4 regions of the Methylobacterium sp. 275MFSha3.1 genome follow, and region 4 is predicted to be linked to each of the others. Evidence: predicted binding sites of a transcription regulator. Region 4 holds the regulator's gene; each other region holds the start of a gene.
What was found. Region 4 encodes PhoB, which activates phosphate uptake and scavenging genes when phosphate is short. Its sites were predicted from a motif close to TGTCATNNANCTGTCAT; they were not measured.

Region 1: BLW78_RS11580 (UDP-2,3-diacylglucosamine diphosphatase) is a predicted target of PhoB. The motif match lies at 1,390-1,406, and genes of this name have one in related genera.
Region 2: BLW78_RS22585 (YdcH family protein) is a predicted target of PhoB. The motif match lies at 1,663-1,679, and genes of this name have one in related genera.
Region 3: BLW78_RS20515 (inorganic phosphate transporter) is a predicted target of PhoB. The motif match lies at 1,888-1,904, and genes of this name have one in related genera.

What each region holds. Positions count from the first base shown of each region.
Region 1 covers NZ_FNWP01000008.1:171,529-174,940, forward strand. The annotation lists gene BLW78_RS11575 (aminotransferase class V-fold PLP-dependent enzyme) at 1-937, opposite strand, end outside; gene BLW78_RS11580 (UDP-2,3-diacylglucosamine diphosphatase) at 1,457-2,272, shown strand; gene BLW78_RS11585 (glycosyltransferase family 4 protein) at 2,283-3,329, shown strand; gene BLW78_RS11590 (ribonuclease HII) at 3,368-3,412, shown strand, end outside.
Region 2 covers NZ_FNWP01000021.1:38,002-41,413, reverse strand. The annotation lists gene BLW78_RS22590 (propionyl-CoA synthetase) at 1-1,261, opposite strand, end outside; gene BLW78_RS22585 (YdcH family protein) at 1,467-1,649, opposite strand; gene BLW78_RS22580 (YdcH family protein) at 1,781-2,041, shown strand; gene purE (5-(carboxyamino)imidazole ribonucleotide mutase) at 2,120-2,620, shown strand; gene BLW78_RS22570 (5-(carboxyamino)imidazole ribonucleotide synthase) at 2,617-3,412, shown strand, end outside.
Region 3 covers NZ_FNWP01000018.1:14,290-17,701, reverse strand. The annotation lists gene BLW78_RS20520 (hypothetical protein) at 1-120, shown strand, start outside; gene BLW78_RS20515 (inorganic phosphate transporter) at 210-1,838, opposite strand; gene BLW78_RS20510 (ceramide glucosyltransferase) at 2,036-3,184, shown strand; gene BLW78_RS20505 (DUF1045 domain-containing protein) at 3,209-3,412, shown strand, end outside.
Region 4 covers NZ_FNWP01000014.1:61,620-65,031, forward strand. The annotation lists gene pstB (phosphate ABC transporter ATP-binding protein PstB) at 1-288, shown strand, start outside; gene phoU (phosphate signaling complex protein PhoU) at 398-1,117, shown strand; gene phoB (phosphate regulon transcriptional regulator PhoB) at 1,240-1,935, shown strand; gene BLW78_RS17630 (protein-disulfide reductase DsbD family protein) at 2,115-3,412, opposite strand, start outside.

The DNA of each region.
Region 1 (3,412 bases), on a different contig from region 4:
TGACCGTGTCGGAGTTCCACTTCGGCTCCTTGGCGCAGGGCTTGAGGCCCCAGGCCGCGACCGCCTGGCGGGTCGCCTCACCGAGCACGTGATGGCGGTGGTAGACGTTCTCCAGCCCCTCCTCCTTCACGATCTCCAGGGCCTCGCGGAGGCCGTAGAGCAGCGGCAGGACGGGGGTGTAGGGGAAGTAGCCGGTGGCGTTGGCGGCCAGCTGGTCCTTCCAGGCGAAGTAGGCGTGGCCGAGCCGGTCGTTGCGGCCGGTGCCGCCCTCGGCGATCTTGAGCGCCTTCGGGCTGATGCAGATCAGGCCGAGGCCGGCCGGCAGCATGAAGCCCTTCTGGGAGCCCGCGATGGCGCAGTCGACCTTCCAGTCGTCCATGTAGAACGGCAGCGAGCCGATCGACGAGATGCCGTCCACGAACAGCAGGGCCGGGTGGCCGGCGGCGTCGATCGCCTTGCGCACCGCGCCGATGTCGCTGGTGACGCCCGTGGCGGTCTCGTTGTGGACGACCATCACGGCCTTGATCTTATGGTCCTTGTCGGCGCGCAGGGCCTCCTCGATCTTCTGCGGATCGGCGCCGGTGCCCCACTCCTCCTCCTGGACGACCACGTCGAGGCCGAGGCGCTGGGCCATGTCGACCCAGAGGTGGCTGAACTGGCCGTAGCGCGAGGTCAGCACCGTGTCGCCGCGGCAGAGGGTGTTGGACAGGGCCGATTCCCAGATGCCGGTGCCCGAGGACGGGAACAGGATGACCGTCCCGGCGGTCGAGCCGAACACCATCTTGGAGTCCTGCAGGAGCGGCTTCACCAGCTCGGGGAAGCTCGGCGAGCGGTGATCCTCCGACGGCACGTGCATGGCGCGCAGGACGCGCTCCGGGATGTTGGTGGGGCCCGGGATGAAGAGGTGGTTGCGACCGGGGCGCCGGGTTGCGGCCATGATGTTTCCTCCGAAAAGTCCATTGCGCGCGGGCGTGAACCCGCGCCGGGTTGTCCAAGCGTCCTCAGGGAGTCGGTCCGGCGCCGTCGAGAGCGGCTCGCGCCGCACCCCCTCGAACGCCATCCTCTGCCGTGATCGGGGGGTCTCCGCGGAGCGGCAGGCGGCCTCACGCCGCTCGCGTCGCGGCGCGCCCCCGCGCGCCGGTCGCCTCCGAATTGCCGTCCCGTCCAACGGCTCCAGGGCCGTCCTCGCCGCCTTCCTGTCAAGGTCCGGCCGTGCTCGTGCCGAGCGGCCGGTTCTTGGTATTATGAGGCGGTGAAGCTCGAAAGGAAAACCGGAAAAACTTCCGGAACTTGCCAAAAAAATTTTTTGTGCGCCGCAACGAAGTCGTGCTCCGGTTGAGAGGCTTCGCGGCACCGCACACCGAAGTCTTTCCGCCCCGGCGGAACCCGCGTCATCAAACTGAGATCGGATCGCGCTCTGGATCCCGGCACCGTTCAGCCGCCGGGAGAGGATGCCGTGGCCGAGGTTGAGGAGATGCCGGTCCGCGTGCGGACGCTGTTCCTGTCCGACCTGCATCTCGGCACGCGCGGCTGCCAGGCCGGCCTGCTGCTGTCGTTCCTGAAGGACTACGACGCCGACACGATCTACCTCGTCGGCGACATCGTGGACGGCTGGCAGCTCCGCTCGGGCTGGTACTGGCCGCAGGAGCACAACGACGTGGTGCAGAAGCTCCTGCGCAAGGTCCGCAAGGGCGCGCGGATCGTCTACCTGCCCGGCAACCACGACGAGTTCCTGCGCGACTACGTGGGCACGAGCTTCGGCGGCATCGAGCTGGCCGAGACCGCGATCCACGAGGCGGCGGACGGCAAGCGCTACCTCGTCATCCACGGCGACCAGTTCGACATGGTCGTGCGCCACTCGCCGTGGCTCGCCCATCTGGGCGACGGCGCCTACACGCTGGCGCTCTCCCTCAACACGCTGATCAACAAGGTGCGGCGGCGTCTGGGCCTGTCCTACTGGTCGCTGTCGGCCTGGGCGAAGCTGCGCGTGAAGAACGCCGTGAGCTTCATCGGCCGCTTCGAGACGATCCTGGCCGAGGAGGCCCGCCGCCAGGGCGCCGACGGGGTGATCTGCGGCCACATCCACCACGCCGCGGACCGGCCGATCGGTGACCTGCGCTACCTCAACACCGGCGACTGGGTGGAATCCTGCACCGGGCTCGTGGAGCACTACGACGGCCGCATCGAGGTGCTGCACTACCCGAGCCTCCTGCGGGCGCGGGAGGCCGAGGTCGTGCCGCAGCCCCTGCCGGGCCGGCGCGCGGTGGCTTGAGGGCGCCGCCGTGAAGCTCCTGATCGCCAGCGACGCGTGGCACCCCCAGGTGAACGGCGTCGTGCGCTCCCTCGAGCAGATGGTCCGGCGCGCGCCGGAGCACGGCTTCGCCACGACGCTGCTGTCCGTGGCGGATTTCCGCTCGCTGCCGCTGCCGGGCTACCCGGAGATCCGCCTCGCCTATGCCGGGCGCGAGCGGGTGGCGGCGCGCTGGCGGGCCGAGCGGCCGAGCCACGTGCACATCGCCACGGAGGGGCCGGTCGGCCTCGCGGCGCGCCGGCACTGCCTCGCCCACGACCTGCCCTTCACGACGAGCTACCACACGCGCTTCCCGGAATACCTCGCCGCCCGCGCGCCGGTGCCGGAGGCGTGGTCCTACGCGTACCTGCGCCGGTTCCACGGCGCCGCCCGCGGGACGATGGTCAGCACCGCCTCGCTCCAGGGCGAGCTCGCGGCGCGGGGCTTCGGCCGGCTGATGCGCTGGACCCGGGGCGTGGACACGGAACGATTCCGGCCGGCCGAGCCCGGGACGCCCCGGCCGGCGGAACTCGCCGGCCTGCCGGGGCCGCTGTTCCTCTACGTCGGGCGACTGGCGGTGGAGAAGAACGTCGCGGCCTTCCTCGCCCTCGACCTGCCCGGCACCAAGGTGGTGGTCGGCGACGGTCCGGACCGCGCGCGGCTGCAGGCCCTCGCGCCGGCGGCGCACTTCCTCGGCACCCGCACCGGCGCGGACCTCTCGGCGGTCTACGCGGCCTGCGACGTCTTCGTCTTCCCGAGCCTCACCGACACGTTCGGCATCGTGCTCCTGGAGGCGCTGGCCAGCGGGCTCCCGGTGGCGGCCTTCCCGGTGCCGGGTCCGAACGACGTCGTCGGCGGCACGCGGGTCGGCGTGCTCGACCCGGATCTGCGGGTCGCCGCGCTGGCGGCCCTGCGCCTGTCGCGCGCCGAGTGCCGGGCCGAGGCCCTGCGCCGCGGCTGGGACGTGAGCGCTCGGCAGTTCTTCGGCAACATCGTCGAGGCGCATGGCGGCGCCCGGAGCACCCGCGACGCCGCCTGACGCGTGACGGCGTCCGCGCGGAATGGCAGGAGGGCGCGATGCCGCCCGCCAAGCCGCCAGTCAGATCGCCAGTCAGATCGCCC
Region 2 (3,412 bases), on a different contig from region 4:
TCACCGGCAGGAGGCCGAGGCCCATCGGGTTGCCGGCGATCGGCCAGCCGGTCTCGGTCTGCCACCAGTGGTCGACGACCGGTCGGCCCAATACGCGCTCGGCCCAGGCGACCGAGTCGGGGTCAGCTCGCTCGCCCGCCAGGAACAGGCTGCGGAAGGCCGAGAGGTCGTGATCGGCGATCCGGGCGCCCTTCGAATCCTCCTTCTTGATTGCCCGCAGGGCCGTGGGCGCGGTGAACAGGCAGACCACCCCGTACTCGGCGACCACCCGCCAGAAGGCACCGGCATCGGGCGTGCCGACAGGTTTTCCCTCGTAGAGGACCGTGATGCAGCCATGCAGGAGCGGCGCGTAGACGATGTAGGAATGACCGACGACCCAGCCGATGTCGGAGGCGCAGAAGTAGGTCTCGCCGGGCTGGACGCCGTAGAGGTTCGGCATCGACCAGGCCAGGGCGACGAGGTAGCCGCCGGTATCGCGGACCACGCCCTTCGGCTTCCCGGTCGTGCCGGAGGTGTAGAGGACGTAGAGCGGGTCGGTGGCGGCGACCGGCACGCACGCCGCGCTCCGCCCCGCCGTCCGGGCGGCCGCGACGGTCTCACCCCAGTCGCGATCCCGGTCCGCGACGAGGGTCGCGGGCCCTTGCGGGCGCTGGAGGATCAGGCAGGCCTCCGGCTTGTGCCGCGAGGCCGCGATCGCCGCGTCGAGGAGCGGCTTGTAGGCGACCACGCGGTTCGGCTCGATCCCGCAGGAGGCGGCGAGCAGCACCTTCGGCGCCGCGTCCTCGATCCGCACCGCCAGCTCGTTGGCCGCGAAGCCGCCGAACACCACCGAGTGGACCGCGCCGAGCCGGGCGCAGGCCAGCATGCCGAACAGCGCCTCGGGCACCATCGGCATGTACAGGATCACCCGGTCGCCCTTGCCGACGCCGAGGTCGGCCAGCACGGCGGCCAGCACCGCCACCTCGTCGCGCAGCGCCCGGTAGGTGATGCTGCGCTTGGTCCCGGTCACGGGCGAGTCGTAGCGGATCGCCACCTGATCCGCCCGGGCCCCGTCCGCGTGGCGGTCCACCGCGTTGTGGCAGGCGTTCAGGGTGCCGTCCGGGAACCAGCGTCCGTAGGGGCCGGAATCCGGCGCGAAGGCCCGCTCCGGCGCCCGCGCCCAGTCGAGGGCCCGCGCCGCACCGAGCCAGAACGCCTCGGGGTCGCGGCAGGCCGATTCGTAGATCTCCGGGTAGCGGCCCGGCAGGCTGGCTCTCGTCATCGGTTGGGCGTTTCCTCGCGGACCGCTCTCCGGCGGCGGGCCGCAGAGTAGCCCATTCTCGCGCGCACGGGAGTGGCCACGGGAGGGAGTGGCCACGGGCGTGACGGCCGCGGCTCGGTGCCCCCCATGAGAAAACCGCCGCACCGGGGCTCCCGATGCGGCGGTCGTCAGCTTGAATTCGCTATCAGATTGGACGTCTCAGGCGTCAGTGCAACGTGTCGTTGCCCGCCTGAAGCTTGTTGATCTCGTCCTTGAGGAGGAGTTTCCGTCGCTTCATCTCGGCGATGTGGAGGTCGTTCGCCGAAGGTCTGTGGATCGCTTCCTGAATCTCGCGCTCGAGGGCTTCGTGCTTCCGGGCGAGTTGGTTCAGATGCGTCTGCAGCGACATGAGTCGAATCTCCTGTCATCGTTTCGACACAACGAGATTGGCACAGGATGCCGGACCTGTCGAAGCGTTTTCTGCTGCTAAGTCTGATGATTGCTTACCGCGCCGCCTTGTCCGGCGCCGGAGCGTGACGCATGCTCTCGGGCGACGAACGGTCTTCGGGTTCTCAGGTGACGATGGCGGACGAGGCGGGTGAGGGTGCGCAGTCGGACCTCCAGGGCGAGCTGGCGCGGCTGCGCGAGGAGCACCGGGATCTCGACAGCGCCATCGAGGCGCTGGAGCGCAGCGTCGCCGGCGATCAACTCCAGATCCAGCGCCTGAAGAAGCGCAAGCTCACGCTGCGCGACCGCATCTATCACATCGAGGACGCGCTCACGCCGGACATCATCGCCTGATGCCGGTGGACGCCCTCCGGCCCCGCCTTGCCGCGGGCCCGCGCCGCCTGTAAGCGCCCTCTTTTGCCGGGATCAACGATGGCGTCGCCTCCTCCGGTCGCGATCATCATGGGCAGCCAGTCCGACTGGGCGACCATGCGTCATGCCGCCGAGACGCTCGACGCGCTCGGCGTACCGTACGACGCGCGCATCGTGTCGGCCCACCGCACGCCGGACCGGCTCGTCGCCTTCGCCAAGGGCGCGGTCGCGGCCGGCCTCAAGGTGGTGATCGCCGGTGCGGGCGGCGCCGCGCACCTGCCCGGCATGGCGGCCGCGATGACCCGCCTGCCGGTCTTCGGCGTGCCGGTGGAGTCGAAGGCCCTCTCCGGCCAGGACAGCCTGCTCTCCATCGTCCAGATGCCGGCGGGCATCCCGGTCGGGACCCTGGCGATCGGCCGGGCCGGGGCGGCGAACGCGGCCCTGCTCGCCGCCGCCGTCCTGGCGCTGACCGACCCGGGCTTGGCGGAGCGCCTTGAGGCGTGGCGCGCGGCCCAGAGCGCCTCGGTGGCCGAACGGCCGGTGACGGAAGAGAACGCGTGACGGACAAGATCCTCGGCCCCGGCTCCACCCTCGGCATCGTCGGTGGGGGCCAGCTCGGGCGCATGATCGCGCTCGCGGCGGCCGATTACGGCCTCAAGGCGCATGTCTACGCGCCCGACGCGGACAGCCCCGCCTTCGACGTGGCCGCCCGGACCACCTGCGCGGCCTACGACGACGCCGCGGCGCTGGCGGATTTCGCCCGCGGCGTCGACGTCGTGACCTACGAGTTCGAGAACATCCCGCACGCCACCGCCGACGTCCTCGCCCGGCACGCCGCCCTGCATCCGAACGCGCGCGCGCTCTCGACCACGCAGGACCGGCTCTCCGAGAAGGAGTTCATCAACGGCCTGGGCATCCCGACGGCGCCGTTCCGGGCGGTGGACACGCCCGACGACCTCGACCGGGCGATCGAGGTGATCGGCCTGCCGGCCGTGCTCAAGACCCGCCGCTTCGGCTACGACGGCAAGGGGCAGCGCATGCTCCGCGAGCGGGCCGAGGGCGACCGCAACGCCCTGTTCGCCGAGTTCGGCGGCGCGCCGCTGATCCTGGAGGGCTTCGTGCCGTTCGAGCGCGAGGTCTCGGTGGTGGGCGCGCGCGGGCGCGACGGCAGCTTCGCGGCCTACGATCTCTGCGAGAACGAGCACCGCGACCACATCCTCGCGCTGACCCGGGTGCCGGCGCCCGGCGTGTCCGCCGAGACGGGTCGCGCCGCCGTCGAGATCGCCCGGCGGATCGCCGACGCCCTCGACTATGTCGGCGTGCTCGCCGTCGAGATGTTCCTCGTCCGCGAGG
Region 3 (3,412 bases), on a different contig from region 4:
GACCGGCCCGACGCGGCCATGACCCAGGCGGCCGACCTCGTCTCGGCCTTCGTGGCGATCGACAGTCCGGCGGCGCGCCGGACCTGCCTGGCCTTCGTGCGGGCGATGGCGAGTTCCTGAAGCGCCGGGGCGCGCTGCGGGAGGCCGGAGACCGGGTCGCTTCGTCGGGGGGCGGAGCGCGGTCTCCGGCCCGTCCGGCCGGACCCGCGTCAGAACAGGTGGCGCAGGAGGTAGAACAGAGCGGCCGCGAGGGTGATCGCCGCCGGCAGGGTCAGGATCCAGGCGAGCGCCATGTTGCGCACCGTGGACATCTGGAGGCCCGAGCCGTTGGCCGCCATCGTGCCGGCGACGCCCGACGACAGGATGTGGGTGGTCGAGACCGGCAGGCCGTAGAGCTCGGCCAGCCCGATCGTGCCGGCGGCGACGATCTCGGCCGAGGCGCCCTGCGCGTAGGTCAGGTGGGTCTTGCCGATCTTCTCGCCCACCGTGACGACGATGCGCTTCCATCCGACCATGGTGCCGAGACCCAGCGCCAGGGCGACGCAGACCTTGACCCAGCCCGGGATGTAGCGCGTGCCGTCGTTGAGCAGGCCCGCGTAGCGCTTCAGGTCGGCCTTTTCGGCCTCCGAGAAGTCGGCCCCGGCGCCCGGCAGCACGCGCACCGCGTCGGCGGCGAGGTACATGTCGCTGCGCAGGTTCTGGGTCTGGGCGGCCGGCACCGTGCGGATCGCGCCGTAATTCTTCACGCTGGCGGCGATGTCGTCCGAGAGCGCCGCCAGCGCCGCGTAGACGGGCGGCGTGTTCAGCGCCTTGGTCTTGAGCGCCTCCGTCACGGTCCGGCGCGCGGCCGCGGCGTCCGGCACCGACGCGCCGGGGGCGCGGGCGGCGAACACCGCGCTCGCCGCCGTCGAGGCCTGCACGAAGGCGGGCGTCGTGTCGTCCGCCATGGTGCGGTTGAGCGCGTAGGCGGTGGGGGCGGCGCCGATCAGGATCAGCATGATCAGGCCCATGCCCTTCTGCCCGTCATTGCCGCCGTGGAAGAACGAGACCAGCGTGCAGGTGAGGATCAGCAGGCCGCGGATCCACGGGGGCGGCGGCGCCTCGCCCGCGGGCGCCTCGTAGAGGTCCCCGCGGCGGACCGTGACCTTCAGGGCGAGCAGCAGCAGCGCCGCGAGCACGAAGCCGCAGACCGGCGAGAACAGCAGCGCCTTGAAGACGTTGAGCGCCTGGGTCCAGTCGACGCCCGCGGTGCCGTCGCCGCCGTTCATCAGCTGGTTGGCGAGGCCGACGCCGAGCACCGAGCCGATCAGCGCGTGGGACGACGAGTTCGGCAGCCCGAACGCCCAGGTCCCGAGGTTCCAGATGATGGCCGCCAGCAGCAGCGCGAAGATCATCGCGTAGCCCGCGTGCGAGCCGACGTTGAGGATCAGCTCGACCGGCAGCAGCGTGACGATCGCGTAGGCCACCGCGCCCGAGGACAGCATCACGCCGAGGAAGTTGAACACGCCCGACCAGATCACCGCGACGAGCGGCGGCATCGAGTGGGTGTAGATCACCGTGGCGACCGCGTTGGCGGTGTCGTGGAAGCCGTTCACGAACTCGAAGGCGAGGGCGATCAGCAGGGCGAGGCCGAGCAGCGCGAAGGCGCCGTAGGCCAGGGGCGCTTCCCCGACCGCGTTCATGTCCGCGATGAGGCTCACCACCGCGTAGCCCAGGCCCGCCACGAGGACGAGCAGGAACGCCACCACCCCGCCGAGATGCATCCCGTGGTCGAGGCGCGGGCCGCCCGCCTTCCGGCCTCCCACCGCCCCCGACGGCATCACGGCGGTATCGGACATGAACCCTCGCGCGGAATCTTTCGTGGTGAGCGGGGATTAAAACCGCGCGGTGACGGTTGGGTGACGGCCCGCGACGCCGCGCGTCGGCGAGCGTGTCCGAGAGCGTGTCCGAGAGCGTCGGGCGGCGCTGTCACACGCCTGACGCGGTCCGGCCGCTAGCGGACCGGACCGCTCGCCCGATCGCACGAGGGATCCGCATGATTGACGCCACGGTGCCGGCCCTGTCCCTCGGCGCGCTCCTGGCCGTCGTCCAGATCGGCAGCATCGCCGTCGCGGCCCGGCGCCTCGGCCGGGACCACGGCCCGTCGCGGTTCCCGGACGGCGCGCCCGTCTCCCTGGTCCGCCCCCTGCGCGGGGTCGAGGCCTACAGCGAGGAGATGCTCCTCCGCAGCTTCCGTCTCGACTACCCGTCCTACGAGCTGATCTTCTGCGTGGCCGACCCGGCCGACCCGATCGTCCCGATGGTGGAGCGCCTGATCGAGGCCCACCCGCACGTGCCCGCCCGCCTGATCCTCGGCGACGAGCGCGTCAGCGCGAACCCGAAGCTCAACAACTGCCTGCGCGGCTGGCGCGCCGCCGCCCACGACTGGGTGGTGCTCGCCGATTCCAACGTCGCCATGCCGCCGGACTACCTCCAGCGGCTGCAGGCGGCGTGGCGCGCCGATACCGGGCTCGTCTGCTCCACCCCGGCCGGCGCCCGCCCGGGCAGCTTCATGGCGGAGGTGGAGTGCGCCTTCCTGAACACCCTGCAGGCGCGCTGGCAATACGCCGCCGAGGCCTTCGGGCTGGGCTTCGCGCAGGGCAAGAGCATGCTCTGGCACAAGCCCTTCCTGGAGGCGCAGGGCGGCCTCCAGGCGCTCGCGGCCGAGATCGCCGAGGACGCGGCCGCCACCAAGCTCGTGCGTGCCGCCGGCAAGCGGGTCCACCTCGTGGCGAGCCCGTTCGAGCAGCCGCTCGGCCCGCGCGGCTTCCGGGAGGTCTGGTCGCGGCAGCTGCGCTGGGCGCGCCTGCGCCGCGTGACCTTCCCGCTGTTCTTCACCCCCGAGATCGGCAGCGGCGTCCTGCTGCCGGCGCTCCTCGTCGCCCTCTGGGCCGGAAGCCTCGCGGGCCTCGCGGGCGCTGCCGGCCTCGCCGCCCTGTGCTATGCCGCCGAGCACCGGCTCGCGGCCCGCGCGGGCTGGCACCGCTCGCCCCGCACGCTGGCCGCCTTCCTGGCGCGCGACGCCCTGATCCCGGTGATCTGGGTCGGCGCCTGGATGCGGAGCGCCATCGTGTGGCGGGGCAATGCCATGGACGTGCGCCCCCGGCGGGCCGCCGACGCGCGCACCTACGCGCCGACGGCCTGACCGCCCGGCGATCGGAGACCCTACGTGTCGCGCCGCTACGCCCTCTACTGGCTGCCCGCCCCGGATTCGCGCCTCGAAGCCTTCGGCCGGGCGATCCTCGGCACCGACAACGTCACCGGGCTGCCGGTGCCGCACCCGGAGGGGCTCGGTGATCTCGCTGCGGTCACGGCGGGCGCGCGGGTCTACGGGTTCCACGCCACCCTCAAGGCGCCGCTGCGCCTCGCCCCG
Region 4 (3,412 bases):
TGCATCGCCCGGACGGTGGCGCAGAAGCCGGAGGTGATCCTGTTCGACGAGCCGACCTCGGCGCTCGACCCGATCTCCACCGGCCGCATCGAGGAGCTGATCGAGCAGCTGCGCGACGAGTTCACCATCGTGATCGTCACCCACAACATGCAGCAGGCGGCGCGCATCTCGCAGTTCACCGCCTTCATGTATCTGGGGCAGCTCGTCGAGTTCGGTCCGACCAACCGGATGTTCATGAACCCGACGGAACGCCGCACGCAGGACTACATCACCGGCCGCTTCGGCTAGTCTGCCGGGCCGCTCCGGTCCCGGGACCGCCGCTCGCGTCTCCGGCGCGCCGGCGGGTCCCGCAAGCCTCCCGGAGGGCCGTCCCCGGGACCCCATCGAAGGATCCGCCATGCCCGGCCATATCGTCACCTCCTACGACACCGACCTGGAGAACCTGCGTCGCTCGATCTCGGAGATGGGCGGCGTCGCCGAGAAGATGACCGCGGAGGCGACCGACGCCCTCGTGCGCCGGGACGACACGCTCGCCCAGGCGGTGATCCTCGCCGACAAGCGCCTCGACGCGCTGCAGCGGGACATCGAGGAGCGCGCCGTGCTGCTGATCGCCCGGCGCCAGCCCCTGGCGATCGACCTGCGCGAGACCATCTCGGCGATCCGCGTCTCCGGCGATCTGGAGCGGATCGGCGACCTCGCCAAGAACGTCGCCAAGCGCGTGGTGGCGATCTCCGACCAGGCGCCGGCCCAGAAGATCGTGCTCGGCGTGCGCCACATGAGCGACCTCGCCGAGGGTCAGCTCAAGGACGTGCTCGACGCCTACGGGAGCCGCGACGTCCAGGCGGCCCACGACGTCTGGGAGCGCGACGGCGAGATCGACGCCCTGTACAATTCCCTGTTCCGCGAGCTCCTGACCTACATGATGGAGGATCCGCGCAACATCTCGTTCTGCACGCATCTCCTGTTCTGCGCGAAGAACGTCGAGCGCATCGGCGACCACACCACCAACATCGCCGAGACGATCCACTACCTCGCCACGGGCGAGACGCTGGCGGGTGACCGGCCGAAGAACGACGCGTCGAACTACGCGACCGTGGACGGCGTGCAGGCGCCGTGAGGCGCCGACCCCGGCGCCTTCCTGTGGGCGCGGCCGGGGTCACTCTCCGTGCGGGTTGAGGCGGGGCGGCGCCTCCTGCACCATCCGGGGACCGCCCGCAGAACGAGTCTTCGAACGTGAGCATGCAAGTCCTGATCGTCGAGGACGAGGAGGCCCTGAGCACGCTGCTCCGCTACAACCTGGAGGCCGAGGGCTTCCTGGTGGATTCGGCGGCGCGCGGCGACGACGCCGAGCTGCTCCTGGCGGAGCGGATCCCGGACCTCGTCCTGCTCGACTGGATGCTGCCCGGCCTCTCGGGGATCGAGCTGTGCCGCCGGATCCGGGCGCGCCGGGAGACCGAGCGCCTGCCGGTGATTATGCTCACCGCCCGGGGCGAGGAGGGCGACCGCGTCCGCGGTCTCGGCACGGGCGCCGACGACTACATCGTCAAGCCGTTCTCGGTCCCGGAGCTGCTCGCCCGGATCCGCGCGCTCCTGCGCCGGGCCAAGCCCGCCCACGTCTCGGACCGGCTAGCGGCCGGCGACCTGGAACTCGACCGCACCGGCCACCGCGTCCGCCGCGGCGGCGAGGAGCTGCATCTGGGCCCCACGGAGTTCCGGCTCCTGGAATTCCTGATGCTGGCGCCGGGCCGGGTCTTCTCCCGCGAGCAGCTCCTCGACGGGGTGTGGGGCCACGACGTCTACATCGACGAGCGTACCGTCGACGTCCATGTCGGGCGGCTGCGCAAGGCGCTGAACGGCCCGCGCCAGACCGACCCGATCCGTACGGTCCGGGGCTCGGGCTACGCCTTCGACGAGACCTTCTCGCTGGAGGCCTGAGGCGGCCTCACTGGCCGTCCGGATAGGACTTCGCTCCGGCGCACCGTCATCGCGAGCGCAGCGAAGCGACCCAGGGCGGCGGGACGCCGATGCGCGCGGCGCTGCTGGGTTGCTTCGCTCCGCTCGCAAAGACGGTGGGACGGGCCCGCGAAGATCCGCGCGTCCCGGTCTCCAGGGATTCAGCGCGCCAGCGCCGCGCTCCGGCCCGAGGCGGCCGGCACCGCCTCCAGCGCCGCCAGGACCGTCCCCTCGGTGAGGATCTGCGGCAGCACCTGGGGCTCTCCCGTCCCGGTATAGAGCAGGTAGAGCGGGACGCCGCTGCGCCCGTGCTTCTCCAGGAGGCGGGTAATCTCGGGGTTCTGGTTGGTCCAGTCGCCCTTCATGTAGGTCACGCCGCGCTCGGCCATCGCGGCCCGCACGGCCTTGGTGTTGAGCGAGGTCGCCTCGTTGACCGCGCAGGCGATGCACCACGCGGCGGTCATGTCCACGAAGACGGGGCGGTGCGCGTCGACCAGGGCGTCGAGGCGCGCCTGCGTGAACGGCTCGATCCCGTCGGCGGCGGCCTGCGCGGCCGGCGCGGCGCGGTCCCGGGGCAGGGTGACGGCGAGGGCCCCGACGGCGATCAGCGCCAGCGCGGCGGCGGCCTGCGCGACCCGGCCGGCCCGCGGCGGGGCGGCGCGGCCGTGCTCCCAGGCCCAGGCGGCGAAGCCCACGAGGACGAGGCCGATCAGCGCCGCCAGCAGCCCGCGCGGGTCGACCTGCTGCGCCAGCACCCAGATCAGCCACGCCACGGTGGCGTAGACCGGGAAGGCCAGCACCTGCTTGAGGGTCTCCATCCAGGCGCCCGGCCGCGGCAGCGCCCGCAGGGCCGGCGGCCAGAGGGTCAGGAGCAGGAAGGGCAGGGCGAGGCCGAGGCCGAGGCTCGCGAAGACGGCGAGCGCCACGCCGGCGCTCTGGGTCAGCGCAAAGCCCACCGCCGAGCCCATGAACGGCGCCGTGCAGGGCGTCGCCACCAGGGTCGCGAGCACGCCGGTGAAGAACGAGCCGCTCAGGCCGCCGCGCCGGGTGAGGCCGTCGCCGAGGCCGGCGAGCCGGCCGCCGACATGGACCGCGCCCGAGAGGCTCAGGCCCATCGCGAACAGCAGGTAGGCGAGCCCCGCCACGATGGCGGGCGACTGGAGCTGGAACCCCCAGCCGATCGCGGCCCCGCCGCTCTTCAGGCCGATCAGCGCGGCGGCGAGCGCCAGGAAGCTCGCCAGGACGCCGGCCGTGTAGGCGAGGCCGTGGAGCCGCAGCCGGGCCGGCCCCTCGCCCGCGTGCCGCACGAGGCCGAGCACCTTGATCGACAGGACCGGGAAGACGCAGGGCATCAGGTTGAGGATCAGGCCGCCGAGGAAGGCGAAGGCCGCGGCGGTCGCCAGCGTCAGCGCGTCGAAGTCGGCGGCGGCCGGCGCGGTCGCGGGCGGCGCGGTCGCGG